One region of the Paenibacillus sp. 2KB_20 genome, then DNA from elsewhere that is predicted to be linked to it. Evidence: riboswitches for the same ligand, from Rfam matches in the RefSeq annotation. Region 1 holds a riboswitch; each other region holds the start of a gene.
The links. A riboswitch is a leader RNA that binds a small molecule or an ion and turns the genes downstream of it on or off. The one in region 1 is predicted to bind ZMP and ZTP.

Region 1 (5,171 bases):
AATGCCGGCTACGGTTGGGATAAAGCTCTGCCCCAGTCCCTGCAGCGTGAAGCGGTAGATGAACAACAGCGACAGCAGCAAATAGGTGCTGCCGTTCGATAAGAAATACAGCCTGCTAAGGGACAGCAATTCTTCCTCTCCTTGACCGACAAAGAGGCTGACGGCTGCAGGACCCGCAAATATAACCAGCAAGCCCACGGCGAGGCTGAAGGATCCCGAGACCCATATGCATTGTTTAACTCCAAGCTTGATTCGGTTTATGCGATTCGCTCCGAAGTTCTGGGCAGCAAAAGTCGCCATCGTAATGCCAAAGGAACTCATGGGTTGCGTAGCAAGCATGTCAATCTTCTGAGCTGCCGTATAGGCGGCTACGGCCGTTGCCCCAAGACCGTTAAGCGTAATCTGTAGAATGATGGCTCCGATCGCTATGATGGAGGCTTGGAAGCCCATCGGGAAACCGACCCACATATGCTTGCGTATAAATGTCCAATCGATGGACCAATCGGCATTCTTGAACTGCAGAAGCGGAACCTTTTTGTGAATGTATAATAAGCAGAGCAGGCAGGAGAACAGCTGCGATACCACCGTGGCAAGGCCTGCTCCGGCTACGCCCATCTTGAATATAAGAATAAACAACAGATCGAGTACGATGTTCAGAATGCTTGCGACCACCAAGAAGAGAAGCGGCGTCCGGCTGTCCCCAAGTGCTCTGAGCAGGTTAGCCAGCAAGTTGAACAGAACGGCTGCGCCAACACCCCAGTTAATGACGATTAAATACGAATAAGCATCATCCAAGATTTCTGCCGGCGTGTTCATCATGACGAGAACAGGCCTCGTGAATATAACACTCACAATGGTAAGGAAAACCGTGAATATAAGACTAATCCATATACTTGTTCCCACGCTTTTTCGAACGCCCGCGATATCCTTAGCGCCAAAGCGCTGCGCCGTTATGATGGACAAACCTGCCGTCAAGCCTTGGGCAAAGCCAATAACAAAAAACAATATACTGCCTGTCGAGCCCACAGCCGCAAGTGCGTTCACACCAATAGTACGACCCACGATCAGGGTATCCGCCATATTATAAAATTGTTGAAAAATATTTCCGATCAAAAGCGGGATCGTAAACATGATAATCAGCTTGATCGGACTTCCTTGCGTCATGTCTCTCATGTAGATTCTCCTATGCCGTCTTATACGTTCCTCTTTATATTTATTTGATATTATGACGTTACAAGCCTTGCCTATATAGCATCGCCTTGAAAACATTATAATGGGTGAGGGTCGTTTGTATTCTTGTGTATCTTATCATGAAAGAACATAAATTACTGCATATTTATCATCAAAACTAAAACAAGAACAGGTTATCAGCATTTGAACCGTTCGTAGCCGATTTTGATCCATGATCTTTCCATAACAGAAGAGGCCAACCGGTTATTCCGGTTGACCTTTTCAACATAATATAATGAGCTATATCAATGGAATCCCGATGATTTATGCTTCTTCAACAGCAAGCTTATCCAAAGCCAGCTTCGCACGCGAACGGGCTTCCTCCACTGTGCCGGCGGTTGACAACGCAACTGCGATCCGTCTTCCGATCTTGGTCACCGGTTTCCCAAAAATGCGCAGCTGCGTATTCGGAACAGCCAGTGCTTGCTCGGCGCCGGTAACTGTATAATTCTCCAGCTCTCTCGCCGCTTTTAGCGGACGGCTGGCTCCCGGCGTTATCAATTCGATCTCCGGGATCGGAAACCCAAGAATGGCACGGACGTGAAGCGCGAATTCAGATAAATTTTGCGTGACCAGTGTAACCAACCCGGTATCATGCGGTCGCGGAGACACCTCGCTAAAATACACTTTATCCTCAGTCAGGAACAATTCAACCCCAAACAATCCATAACCGCCAAGCTCATCGGTAATCTTCCTTGCAATATATTTAGCTTCCTCGATTTGCTCTTCCGACATATTGTGTGGCTGCCAGGATTCGATATAGTCCCCGCTCTCCTGAATATGTCCGATTGGCGCACAGAAGCTTGTTCCATTGACGGAACGAACGGTCAGAAGCGTGATCTCCGACTGGAATATAATGAATTCCTCAATGATCACTCTTCCGTTCTGCACACGGCCGCCCTCCATGGCGATGTTCCAGCAGGACTCGATATCTCCTTCGCAGCGGCATACGCTCTGGCCTTTACCTGAGGAGCTCATCAGAGGTTTAATTACACATGGAAACCCCATGTCCAGAACAGCCTGTTTAAACTCCTCATAAGTATCGGCAAATCGATAGCCCGCAGTAGGCAGCCCTAACTCCTCTGAAGCTAACCGGCGAATCCCTTCTCGGTCCATCGTAAGCTTTGCAGCTCTGGCAGTAGGAATGACCCGGTACCCCTCTTCCTCCAGCTTAACCAGTTCCGAGGTAGCCAGCGCCTCGATCTCAGGTACGATCAGGTCCGGCTTCTCCTGCTCAATGATTGCGCGCAGTTTCTCCCCATCCAACATATCGATGACATGGCTATGATCGGCAACATGCATGGCAGGAGCGTCGGCATAACGATCGACGGCTATGGTTTCCACACCCAGTCTCTGTGCCTCAATCACGACTTCTTTTCCCAGTTCTCCCGAACCTAGCAGCAGTATTTTTTTCGTTTTTAACATCGTTGTTTTATCCCCTTTTCGTAGTTTCAGAGACTTATAGAATCAGAAATAATAAAGAGGTAAGGGAAATAAGCTTCCCTTACCTCTGCCCAGGCGTACGGCCGTCGTCATCTATGTGCTCCCTCATGGTCCCCCATGCTGCGCCAGTCACACATAAACCTATACATTGTTATTTAAATCATACTGAATCTTCCCGTTAATTGCAATATCACCATTAGGCGACATTAGGATTTAGACTTCAGCATATCGATCGCATCCTTCAGCGATTGAGAAAACCACTTCTTGGGGTGAATAACCAACTGAATGTCCAGTCGAATGTCGGAATGCGCAAAGGGAAGAATCGCAAGCTCACCACGTTTGATTTCCTCCTCTGCTACCATTTTCGGCAATAATGAGATGCCCGTACCGGACATCACATATCTCTTGATTGCCTCCGGATTGCCCAATTCCAGGCCTATTCGCATTGGAACTCCGCTAGCACGCAGCACCTTTTCCAACATCATGCGGTAATTACAACTATCCTCGGGCATAATCCATTCGGCATCAGCCAGGTGTTCCAGCTCTATGACAGGTTTAACAAGAAGCGGATGATTCGGATGGGCAATCAGCAGAAGGGGCTCTTCCCGAATGGCGATCCAATTCAAGGAGGAATCCTCTGGTTTTCTATCCAAAATAAGACCGAGATCATACTCGCCCTCTCTCACCTTACTGATAATGCTATCTTCACGATCCGGTTGTATGCGGATGACAAGATCTTCATGCCTTTGTTTCAGCTGGTGAATGACGGACGGAAGAAAATAAGCTGCCAGCGAGTCTATCGTTCCGATCGATAAGGTGCCTCCACCTTGCTTGGTCAGCTTTTCCTTCGACTGCTGAAACAGATCCAGCATTTGAACGGCATACTTAAACAGCTCCTCACCGGACTTCGTCAGGCGCAAGCCTCTGCCATACCGCTCAAACAGCTTGACGCCATATTCCTTCTCCAGCTTCTGAATCTGGGTGGTTACGCTGGATTGAGCATAACCCAACTCATTCGCGGCTTTCGTAAAACTCTGGCGAATCGCAACCTCCCTGAAGGTTTGCAGGTAGATGAGTTCCATCGCTATCTCCTTATCAATAATATTGATAGTAATTATCTATTATTATAGATAACTCCGATCTTAATTCCCATGTTAAAGTATAGCCATCACACATGAATTGGAGGAAAGGTTATGTTGAGTCAGCAAGAACTGCATGGCATTTTTGTTCCTGTGATCACTCCCTTTTTACAGGATTACGAACTGGATCTTCCTTCTTATCGTCATTATTTGAAGAGTTTGTTATCCTACGATATTCAGGGATTGGTCATCAACGGAACGACCGGTGAAGCGCCGACCGTAGCTTGGGAGGAAGTCGTGCAGGTTGTGGAGGAAACGCGGGGGAGTCTGGGCGGACGGCTATTGCCGCTCATCATTGGTACCGGTACGAACGATACGGTATCCAGCATAAAGCGAACGGAACTGGCAGGCCATATCGGTGCTGATGCGGTATTGGTCGTCACGCCGTATTACAGTCGCCCTTCGATCGATGGCATTCTGCAGCATTTCCGAAGGGTGGCCGAGGTTGGGATCCCGGTAATTCTGTACGAAGTTCCATCGCGTACTGGAATCCGGTTACCGGTTGATGTCATAAGAAGAATCATGGAGATCCCCGGCGTGATCGGGATGAAAGACAGCACTGAGAGTACGGAGCTCATGAGAAGCTTATCCCATTATGATACGAAGCCCGTTCTATGCGGCAACGATGTCCTCTTTCATGAAATGCTGGTTCATGGAGCCTCTGGTGGAATATTGGCGTCGGCCAATGTGAATACCGAGGTTTTCATTCGGGTGTTTCAATTAGCTGCCCAAGGAGATTACTCTCGATCCGAAATGGAGTTCGAAGGCCTGCTTCCCTACATTCGTAAGCTGTTTGAAGAATCCAATCCCGCTCCGCTAAAATGGTTGCTTGCCAAGCAGGGTATCATCTCATCGGACACCCTTCGACTGCCTATGGGACCCATTACGGAAAAGCTTAAGCTCTCATTAGATCATGCAATTCAACAACTGAAAAACACCAACTTCTCGGTGTGACCCGCTTTCTCCTGGAGAACGGTTAGGCGTACTCGCTGCCTTGCCATTCTTAAGCTGAATGATTCATATTATGGGGCATGCACACTTTCAATTCAGGACAAATGTGATGGATGATGCAGATATTTATGCGAAAGTATGAAATTCCTGCTTAGATCTATCGCTTTAAAGGATTGATGAATGATTTCGACCCACTTATAATATGGGTACATTCAATCCTCCCAAAATTTTGAAAGGAGATTTGCAGTGCTGCCCTATTCCAGCCCTAATCATGATTTTGCCTTTGAACAATCTGTAATCGGAATGGCAATGGTATCGCTTGATGGAACGATTCTCAAGGTGAATTCGGCACTATGTGATCTATTGGGATACACACAGCAGGAGTTAACTGCCGGGGCGCCGCAAGAA
Region 2 (5,171 bases), on a different contig from region 1:
GGGCGTAAAATATTTGTGAGCTCCATAAATCCTGTCTATTATATCATTCCCTCTAGTCAATTGACACCTGCACGGGTCATGTTTTATTCCATGAGTTTTTGACCTTATAACTAAACCGGATCTCCTTCTGCCCTGAACCTAGGTTTTCCATTTTCGCCTATATTGATGCTAACCGCGAAGCTACCTGACTGGGAAAATGAGAGCATAGCAATCTGGCCAGAATGTTTATAGCTCCTAAAAGGACCCCACCTGCATCAGGCGGGGTCCTCTTATCATAGGCTTCTTCTGCGGAGGAGACTGTGATTAATATTTCATTTCAGCATAGAGAGGGTATTGATCTGTAAGCTCAGCCACCAAACGACCTGCGTTTTCAAGCGTTGCCTCGTCTTTCGGCTGCTTCAATGTCATGGCAATAATTTTCGCGATTTTCACCATCGCCTGCTCATCCATACCGCGGGAAGTAACCGCAGGGGTACCGATACGGATACCGCTCGTTACGAACGGGCTGGTTGGATCAAACGGGATGGCATTCTTGTTCACGGTAATCCCGATGGAGTCCAGAACTTTCTCCGCGTCTTTACCGGTGATGTCCAGATTGCGGGTATCCACCAGCATCAGGTGGTTATCGGTTCCGCCGGATACGATATTCAAGCCTTCCTCGATCAGAGTATCTGCCAGCACTTTCGCGTTCTTCACGACATTCTCTGCATACGTCTTGAAGGACGGATCCAATGCTTCGCCAAGCGCAACGGCCTTGGAAGCAATAACATGCATGAGCGGGCCGCCTTGGGAGCCGGGGAATACCGCTTTGTCGATCGCTTGCGCCCAAGCTTTTTTGCACAGAATCATACCGCCGCGAGGTCCGCGAAGCGTCTTATGCGTCGTTGTCGTTACAAAATGGGCATGCGGAACCGGATTCGGATGAAGACCTGCCGCAACAAGACCGGCAATATGAGCCATATCAACCATGAACAACGCGCCAACGTCGTTCGCGATGGCAGCAAGCCGTTCAAAATCAATGATGCGAGGATAGGCACTTGCGCCCGCTACGATCAGACGAGGGCGATGCTTGAATGCCGCTTTGCGAACTTCGTCGTAATCGATCAGGAACGTATCTTCTTGCACGCCGTAGGCAACAAAGTTGTACAGAAGTCCGGAAGCGTTAACCGGGCTTCCGTGAGTCAAATGGCCGCCATGAGCCAGGTTCATGCCGAGCACGGTATCTCCAGGCTTCAGGGCTGCCAAATATACCGCCATGTTCGCTTGGGCACCGGAGTGCGGCTGAACGTTGGCATGCTCGGCTCCGAACAGTTCTTTGGCGCGGTCACGGGCGATGTCTTCCACGATATCCACACGCTCACAGCCACCGTAATAGCGTTTGCCAGGGTAGCCTTCCGCATATTTATTCGTCAGCACCGTCCCCATTGCTTCCATAACCGCTTCGCTAACAATATTCTCAGAGGCAATCAGCTCAATGTTGCTGCGCTGACGCTTCAGCTCCAAATCCATCGCTTCCAATACAGCCGGGTCACTCTTCCGCAAATGTTCCATCATGTTCATATCCTCCCATAATCAATCGTTATTTTTTCTTGCAAAGTCAATACTACAAGTTGTCATAATTAAAAAAGCGAGTTCTCATTTGAATCAATCGCATAGTGTGGAATCATCCCTCTGCTCGAGCCGATACACCGCACGTTCTCCGCCAATCAGCTTCGGACGGGTATAAGCCGCGGTTACGCGCGCCTCGCCGATATAACGCTCGGTATGTCTGAACGGAACCGCCACTCGCCGCAAATGCATGCCGATCAGCGTCTCGCCGATATCAACTCCGGCATGTGCTTCAATCGATTCCGCAAGACAAGGCTCCTTCATGCTGCGGTAAGCCGCGGAGGCCATCGACCCTCCCGCTCCCGGAATGGGAACAGCCGCCACTTCCGTCAAGCCCAGCCGCTCGAGCAGCTCGCGTTCCATGACAAGCGCACGGTTCAGATGCTCACAGCATTGATAAGCCACCGCGAAACCGAATTCCGCTTGAACCTCGGCAATGCCCTGAAGGAGCTGCTGCGCCGTTTCAAGAGCGCCGCCTGTGCCGATCCGGCGTCCGACCACTTCACTGGTGCTGGCTCCGATGACCAGCACTTTACCGGGTCCTAACACGGCCGCTTCGGCCAGTTCGCGGACCATACGCGCTGTCTGTTCGTTCAAGGAAACCTTGGAGATATCCGTCATGTCACAGTCCTCCCGATGATTTTTTTCACAGAAGATGCTTCATTCCCATATCACGATAGCCGCAGCCGTAAATTACGCGTTCACTTATCGCGACTCATTCTTCAGGTAACGCTCCTCGATGGCCTTGATCTTGTTCACACGGCCGATATGGCGCTCGCCATGACTGAAATCCGTTGTCAGCCATGCGCTGACGATTTCAGCAGCAAGTCCGGGACCGACGACACGCTCACCCAGCGCAATCACGTTGCTGTCGTTATGCTCTCTCGTTGCTTTGGCCGAGAACACATCATGTGTCAACGCGCAGCGAATGCCCGGCACCTTGTTGGCCGCAATGCTCATGCCGATCCCCGTACCGCAGATCAGAATGCCGCGATCCGCTTCACCCGAGACTACCTTCTCGCACACAGGAAGGGCATAATCGGGATAATCCACGGAATCGGAACAGCCGCAGCCCAGATCCTCCACCTCGTGTCCAAGACCCCGAATGACTTCCACGATCTCCTCTTTCAGACGAATGCCGGCATGATCCGTACCCAATGCAATTTTCATCTATGAAAAACCCCCTCGTATGTTCGCTTTTGCGCTTTAGCTTGTTTCATTATAACCCAAATCGGGCGCAAAAGACGAAAAAAGAGCAGTCGGCGCACGTATTGTGCTCCAATTGCTCTTTGCCCAGGCGACCGGCCGTATATTCCGATGCTCCATCGTGGTTTCATCCACTTCGTCGCCAGTTACACCGGATCATTGTTTTTCAACTTCATCTTAAAGCAATACCATGTGAAAGGCAAGTGGCTTTTTAGCCCAATGGTAGGCTTCATATTGTTCAAAGCAAGGCTTAGTTATGCCGATCCGTCTCCAGCTTGTCCAAGAGACGGAACAACGCCGTCCGAATCTCTGCAGCCGTCGCTTCATATTCCTCCCGCGAGCCTCCAAAAGGATCGGAGATATCGAAGCTCGGAATGCGCTGGCGCAGCTCGATCAGACGCTCCCGGTCACGGTCGCTGACGTCGCGGCCCAGCGATCTGGCCAGCTCAAGCGCCGCATACAGACTATCCTGCTCTCGCAGATCATCCAGCACCTGTCGGTCATCCTCAACAAACTCTTTCAGCGTATGCATCTTGTCTGCGGCGTGCGGGAACTGCCTTATAGCATACTGCTTATGCGACTGGGTCAACGTCAGGATCAAGTCTGACCACTCCACCAGATTCGCAGTCAATGGTTTGGACACCAAGCGTTCTTGGATATCCTGGTCTCGTAGTATGGACTCCGCATGATGGGACACCGGCATTCCATCCACGGCCGAGACACCGGCGGACTTCGTTTCCAGCGGGATGCCCCGTTGTTTGGCAAGCTTGCGCAGCATGCCTTCAGCCATTGGACTGCGGCAGGTATTTCCCGTGCAGACAAACAGTATATTTTTCACGGTCCCGTTCCTCCCGTTAGTAGGTTCTTTGGGGTTATTGTAACAAATATAACGTCAAAAGATAAACATGACACCAAATATAACCAAAATGAGCCCACCCAGCATTTCACCGTACTCCCCCAGTTTATTGCTTACCTGACGGCCAAGCAGCAAACCGAGAATGGACAGCAAACCGCCCACGATCCCGAAGGAGATCACGATCAACAGTACATCATCCACAAACATCCCGAGTGAAACGCCTACCGAGAAGGAATCGATGCTGACGCTAAGCGAAAACAGCAGCATGCCTAAAAATGCGGTAGGATGTATTCGCTGTCCTTCTCCGCCCCGCCAGGCGTTATACATCATATGCCCGCCGAGAAGAAGCAGCAGTCCGCCGGCCGCAAGCCCTGTGACGTGACCCAGTAACATGCCTACATAGCGGCCGGCAAATAAGCCCAGCAGCGGCATCAACATATGAAACAACGCGATCATGAAACTGATGCCCAGCATATGGCCTAAGCGCATACCGCTTCTCATTCCGACTCCGATTCCAAGCGAAAATGCGTCTAGCCCGAGTGCAACCGCCATCAGCAGAATCGCCGCAAGCTGTCCCGATTGGACAGACGCCTCCAGCATGCCCATTCCCCCAAGTCCCATGGTCTTGTACACCATATGCGGACAAGGGGTAAATGATGCCAAAAGCGTTCATTCAGCAGCTCAATTCACATCGATGATGTGGTGTCCCGCGGCCTTCAACAGCCGGTTCATGACGGCTGCCCCGAGGCCTTGCTCCGGGCACGCTTCGGCCAGAATGAAGGTCGCGCCTTCGTCATCGAATCGGCGCAGGCCGGCGTACAGCCGGCGGGCCGCTTCCTCCGGCGCGGCCAGGCTGCCGAGCGAGACGGCAACGTCCGCGTGGTAGTGACCGATGTGCTCGTCGAATGACAGCACGCCGGTCACCTCCCCGCGCCGGGCGGCCGCCTCAAGCTCGGCCGCGATGCGTGCCGACACGGCAATGGCACGCGGGCCCTGCACCACGCACATCGCACCCTTCGGTGCGTAGTGCGTGTACTTCATGCCCGGCGATCGCGGCGCCGGGCTCTCCGCCTCCCCGGCGGCGCGATGCAGCGCCGGATCCATGCGCACGCTTGCCGCAACGGCGGCAAGCTGCTCCGCCGTAACGCCGCCCGGGCGGAGCACCGTGACGGCGCCGTCTTCGCCGACCTGCACCACCGTCGACTCAACGCCCACCCCGGCCGGGCCGCCATCAAGCACGCCGTCGATCGCCCCCGCCAGATCCTCCAGGACATGGCTGGCCAGCGTCGGGCTTGGCCGACCGGAACGGTTCGCGCTCGGCGCAGCCAGCGGACGCCCGGCGGCGCTGATCAAAGCCAGCGCCACATTGTGATCCGGCATCCGTACGGCAACGGTATCGAGGCCTGCCGTCACGCGAGGGGAGACAGCACCTGGTTTAACGGGCAGTACCAGCGATAGCGGCCCAGGCCAGAACATTGCCATCAGCGCCCGTTCCGTCTCA
Region 3 (5,171 bases), on a different contig from region 1:
CTGCATGAACGCTACATGCAACCGTGGCGTAGATCTTCTCGCCTTGCGTTTTTCGTTATTAATTTTTAATACTACTCTTCTTCTCTCCTCATTTGATAGTGATGGTGATAGTGGTGATGGTGATGATGATGGATCATATGATGGCCTGATGGAGAACTATATGGATGAAAATGGGGGTGATGCTCATGACCGTGACCATGACCATGATGATGATGATAAGGCTGAGGTTCTCTTTGTTGAGTTTCTTGAAGGTTATAGTTTTGTTGATTCATCGAATTTCTCCTTTTCGTCTTGAGATAATTCATATTATGTATACAAACGATTAGTGACACTTGACCATAAGAAAATGGGCTACCAAGATAAGTTAAATGGTGAGGAAATAAACCTCCGGTACCTAAGTGCCGGAGGTTTATTTTGCTGGCCGGATCATTTTCTGCACGGAAGGATTGACAATTCGCTGAAGGAGATATAATATCATACCGTATAAATCGTAATTATTACGATTAAGGAATGGAGGAAGTTCAGTAGATGAATAACAACAATAAGATTCCAGTTACAGTACTCAGCGGTTACCTCGGATCAGGCAAAACGACCGTGCTGAATCATGTGCTTCATAATCGTGATGGATTGAAGGTTGCGGTCATTGTGAACGACATGAGCGAAGTGAATATTGACGCGGATTTGGTTCGAGGGGAAGGGAGCCTGTCCCGAACGGATGAGAAGCTGGTCGAAATGTCCAATGGCTGCATCTGCTGCACCCTCCGGGAAGATTTGGTGCAGGAAGTTCAGAAGCTGGCACAAGAAAACCGTTTTGACTATATCCTGATTGAATCGACGGGGATTAGCGAGCCCGTGCCTGTTGCGCAGACCTTTGTTTATCCAGATGAGGTATCCGGTGTACAGCTGTCCGACCTAGCCCGGCTGGATTGCATGGTGACGGTTGTAGACGCGAACCGATTCTGGAAAGACTTCTCTTCGGGCCAAAGCCTGCTCGATCGGAAGGAAGCGCTTGGCGAAGAGGATACACGGGAAGTCGTGGATCTGTTGATCGACCAGGTTGAGACGTGTGATGTGCTGCTGTTGAACAAATGTGATCTGGTAAGCGATGACGAATTGGCCAAGGTGGAAGGCATACTTCATAAGCTTCAGCCAAGCGCCAAAATCATACGTACCGTGAAAGGACAAGTCGCTCCTGCAGAAATTCTGAATACCGGTTTATTCGATTTTGAGAAAGCCAGTCAGTCCCCCGGCTGGATTCAGGAGCTTCAGAAGGAAGAGCATGTACCGGAAACGGATGAATACGGCATCAGCTCTTTTGTTTATCGGAGAAGAAGACCGTTTCATCCGGAACGGCTGGCAGCATTCATGAGTTATTGGCCGGAAGAGGTCGTACGCGCGAAAGGGATCGCTTGGCTGGCAGTGCTTGAGGATGTTGCGGCAAGTCTAAGTCAAGCGGGTCCTTCGATTCAGTTCGGGCCAGCTGGATATTGGGTGGCTGCTTTAACCGAACAGGAACAGCAGGAGCTGATTCTGAGTGAGCCGGATGTGCAGCGAAAATGGGATGCCGTCTGGGGGGATCGGATGACCGAGCTCGTGATGATCGGGATTGGGATGGAACAGTCACTAATCGAGCAGGAGCTGGACGATTGTCTGTTGACCGATCAGGAAATGCAGCTGGATTGGTCGACGTTTAACAATCCGCTGCCATGGATGGCCATCGAAGAGCTATCACTGTAAGGTTATATTTTTTTGATTAAAATTAATCGTAATAATTACGAATGGATAAAGAGCCACTTGAGGGCTTTACAGGTTTTCTAGAATATAATCCCCTTTGCGTAGACAGTGCTGAAGAAGAGCGCTACAGTTTACTTAAGGGGATTTTTGTCATGGAAAAGTTCAAAAGAAGAATACGAAAGAAGCAGGGGAATATGCAGAAATTCATCATTTAAAAACTCAATTGCAGGAAAAGTTATTACCCTGTTTAGAAAGCGCCCTTCAGAAGGACCGGGTTTTAAAAAATCATTTAATGATGTGGTCAATCTATTTATCTGTCCAGAACTTATACCTATCAAGTCCAGAGCACCTGTTTTGTATTTGTTGTATAATAGGAAGAATAGGAAGAAGATTCCCAATTCATGTTTCGATGATAGCTTTAACGTATTTCAGAATGTAATGCTGACGCATGAGCAACATCAATCAGGAGGACAAGGTAATGGCAAAAGCAAAGGTTCCAAAGAGACCCACTAGAGATGAGTTTGTACTGGAAGAACTCGGAAATCAGCTTACCGAAGCTTACCAGGAGGAATCGGTTATCGTGCTGACGGTCTGGGGAAGGGAAGAGGCGGTCCGCGGGCAAATCGATCAAATGGACTCCCGAACAGGGAAGGTACATATGAAACAGAATGGCGTTATTACGAAGGTTCCTTTTATGGACATTATGGAAGTGAATTATCCGAGAGACTAATCAGAATCATGTGTGCTTCCCGCAAATGAATCAAAGAGATTGTGATTTAAAGCGGTCGGCTTCATACCCGGTAGCGCGATGTCCAAAGTCGTGGTATATTAAAAAAAGTTATCTATGTGTTACTGGCGTAGCTTGGGGTACCAAGAGGGAGCACATAGGATCATATGCCGTACGCCTGGGCAAGAGGTAAGGAGACGATCAGTCGCCTTGCCTCTTTATGTTTTTTAATACAATGGCGAAGGAGCGGATTAGTATGAGTAAGGAACCCGTAATTTTAGATGGAAAAAAGGTATCCGACGATATCAAGGCCAAGCTGGCTGTAAAGGTACAGGAATTGAAGTTGCAGGGGGTAACGCCTTGTCTGGCAACGATTCTGGTTGGCGATGATCCTGCTTCGGCGACCTATGTGCGGATGAAGGGAAGTGCTTGCGAGCGGCTTGGCATCATATCCAAAAAAGTGGTACTGGAGACATCGACAACGACCGAGGAGCTGATTGCCGCGATCCAAGAGCTGAACGAGGATCCGAATGTCCACGGTATTCTGCTGCAGCATCCGGTACCGCATCATATCGATGAACGGGCAGCCTTTGATGCCATTGACATTAAAAAAGACGTGGATGGAGTAACCACGCTCGGTTTCTCGCAGAATGCGTTTGGTTTTGCCGATTATCCGTCTTGTACGCCTGCTGCGATTATTGCGATTATGGATTATTATGATCTGCCGATCGAAGGGAAGCATGCCGTGGTGGTCGGACGCAGTCCGATTCTGGGTAAGCCGGTATCGATGATGCTGCTTAATCGCAATGCTACCGTTACGATCTGCCACTCGAGAACGAAGAACCTTGGGGAGATTGTGTCCCAGGGAGATATCGTGGTTGCGGCCGTAGGCAAGCCTAATTTCATTCAAGGGGACTGGATCAAGCCGGGAGCCGTCGTATTGGATGCCGGCTATAATCCAGGCAATATCGGCGACTGCGATTATGAAGCCTGCGCGAAGGTGGCATCCGCGATTACACCGGTACCTGCCGGTGTAGGCCCCGTTACGATTGCTACATTGCTGAAGCATACCGTTGAATCGGCTGAGCGAACCGTGCAAGGTTAACAGTAACCATGTAAAAACGGGATAAGGCACGGTCCATTTGCGCGTCCCGAAAGGGGATTTGCATGGAGAATCCCCCTTTGAATCGCTTCGTTCCTCGCTAGAGTCTGGAACGCAGAAAAGTATTGCCCATCAAATGCTCGGGGTGGAGTCTGCATTTCACGGATCCCTGGACGTCATGGTATAGTTAGGAAAAAGCAAAATCGAAGGGGAGAGATTCATGCACAAACAACTCATTTCCAGTTGTGTGGCGGAGCAAGGAGCTGTGGAGGATAATCTGTTCGTTGCAGCGCCGCAAGCGGCTCCCGGGAGCACCGAATGAAGAACACGATTGCAGATATTGCCAAAAAAGCCGGAGTTGCCAAAAGCACGGTCTCCCGTTTCTTAAACGGAGGTTCTGTCAGTAATGCAACACGCCGTAAGATAGAGCTGGTCATTCAGGAAACCGGTTATATTCCGAATTCGTTTGCACAGAGCTTGAAAGCGAAAAAAACCAGCATGATCGGCACCATTGTGCCGCGTCTGGATTCATTCTCAGCATCGCAGACCGTTGCCGGCATGGATGAAGAATTAAGGAAACACGGTTATCAGCTTCTCATTATTAATGCGAGCCAGGACTTATCCAGGGAGATTGAAGCGCTGTATGATCTCGCCAGACAAAAAATATCTGGCATTATTTTATTCGCCACTCAGGTGACGGAAACGCATCTTGCAGCGATTAAAGAGATCGGCATCCCCGTCATCCTGCTCGGACAACAGCATAAGGATGTCCACAGCATGATATATAACGACTATGCCGCAGGTTATGACATGGGCCGATATGTGCTGTCCATGGGACACCGTCATATATCTTATATCGGCGTGACGGAAAAAGACGTTGCTGTCGGAGTTCAGCGGAAGGAAGGGTTTCTGAAGGCGTTAAGCGAGTATGACGAGGTGGAGGCGGTTCTCTATGAGAGTGGGTTTAAGATGTCGGATGGTGTAAAGACCGCATTGTCCATTTTTGAGTTGAACCGAACGCTGCCAACTGCAATGGTCTGCGCTACCGACAACATCGCGTTAGGCGTTATGAAAGCGGCTCATATGAAGGGCATCCAGATCCCCAACGAACTCTCCGTTACCGGATTTGGCGGATACGACGTTACCGAGGTAATTCATCCCGGATTGACAACGGTTAAATATGGATATTCCCAAGCGGGCCACCTCGCCGCTCAGCATATCATAAAGCTGGTCAACGACGAGCCTGTGGATTTCCTGACGGTCATGAATTGCGATATGATTCATCGGGAAAGCGTTGACAATCTAAAATAGGTATTTTATACTGAAAAAAAGGAACCGGTTCCAATACTACTTTTGCTTGGTATTGGAGCTGAGTTCATTATTTTTAACCCTGATTGGAACCGGTTCCGTTATAAATGGGTTAGGCTGATGTTCACGCATAGCATGATCCGTTTGTTTTTTTGAGAAAGCCTATATACAAGGAGAAGAGACATGGACAGAGAACGGAGATACCGACGCCTGGATCAGGCCTCTCCTGAAGAGATTGCCTCCTTGAAGGAGCAAGCAAAACGAAGCGAATGGAGGCAGAGGTTTCACGTACAGCCCATG

Region 2: linked by a shared signal. The riboswitch ahead of rpiB (ribose 5-phosphate isomerase B) and the one ahead of purT (phosphoribosylglycinamide formyltransferase 2) in region 1 are both predicted to bind ZMP and ZTP.
Region 3: linked by a shared signal. The riboswitch ahead of AB4124_RS21835 (bifunctional 5,10-methylenetetrahydrofolate dehydrogenase/5,10-methenyltetrahydrofolate cyclohydrolase) and the one ahead of purT (phosphoribosylglycinamide formyltransferase 2) in region 1 are both predicted to bind ZMP and ZTP.

What each region holds. Positions count from the first base shown of each region.
Region 1 covers NZ_JBFRHH010000017.1:70,469-75,639, reverse strand. The annotation lists gene AB4124_RS30125 (MATE family efflux transporter) at 1-1,173, opposite strand, end outside; gene purT (phosphoribosylglycinamide formyltransferase 2) at 1,495-2,655, opposite strand; ZMP/ZTP riboswitch at 2,736-2,816, opposite strand; gene AB4124_RS30115 (LysR family transcriptional regulator) at 2,880-3,755, opposite strand; gene dapA (4-hydroxy-tetrahydrodipicolinate synthase) at 3,867-4,766, shown strand; gene AB4124_RS30105 (ATP-binding protein) at 5,010-5,171, shown strand, end outside.
Region 2 covers NZ_JBFRHH010000004.1:133,421-138,591, forward strand. The annotation lists gene glyA (serine hydroxymethyltransferase) at 304-1,554, opposite strand; gene AB4124_RS12810 (TIGR01440 family protein) at 1,645-2,229, opposite strand; gene rpiB (ribose 5-phosphate isomerase B) at 2,314-2,778, opposite strand; ZMP/ZTP riboswitch at 2,893-2,974, opposite strand; gene AB4124_RS12820 (low molecular weight protein arginine phosphatase) at 3,065-3,652, opposite strand; gene AB4124_RS12825 (manganese efflux pump MntP family protein) at 3,707-4,270, opposite strand; gene AB4124_RS12830 (L-threonylcarbamoyladenylate synthase) at 4,352-5,171, opposite strand, start outside.
Region 3 covers NZ_JBFRHH010000007.1:621,698-626,868, forward strand. The annotation lists gene AB4124_RS21820 (hypothetical protein) at 5-295, shown strand; gene AB4124_RS21825 (GTP-binding protein) at 529-1,737, shown strand; gene AB4124_RS21830 (YolD-like family protein) at 2,213-2,464, shown strand; ZMP/ZTP riboswitch at 2,573-2,652, shown strand; gene AB4124_RS21835 (bifunctional 5,10-methylenetetrahydrofolate dehydrogenase/5,10-methenyltetrahydrofolate cyclohydrolase) at 2,718-3,566, shown strand; gene AB4124_RS21840 (LacI family DNA-binding transcriptional regulator) at 3,882-4,874, shown strand; gene AB4124_RS21845 (glycoside hydrolase family 32 protein) at 5,055-5,171, shown strand, end outside.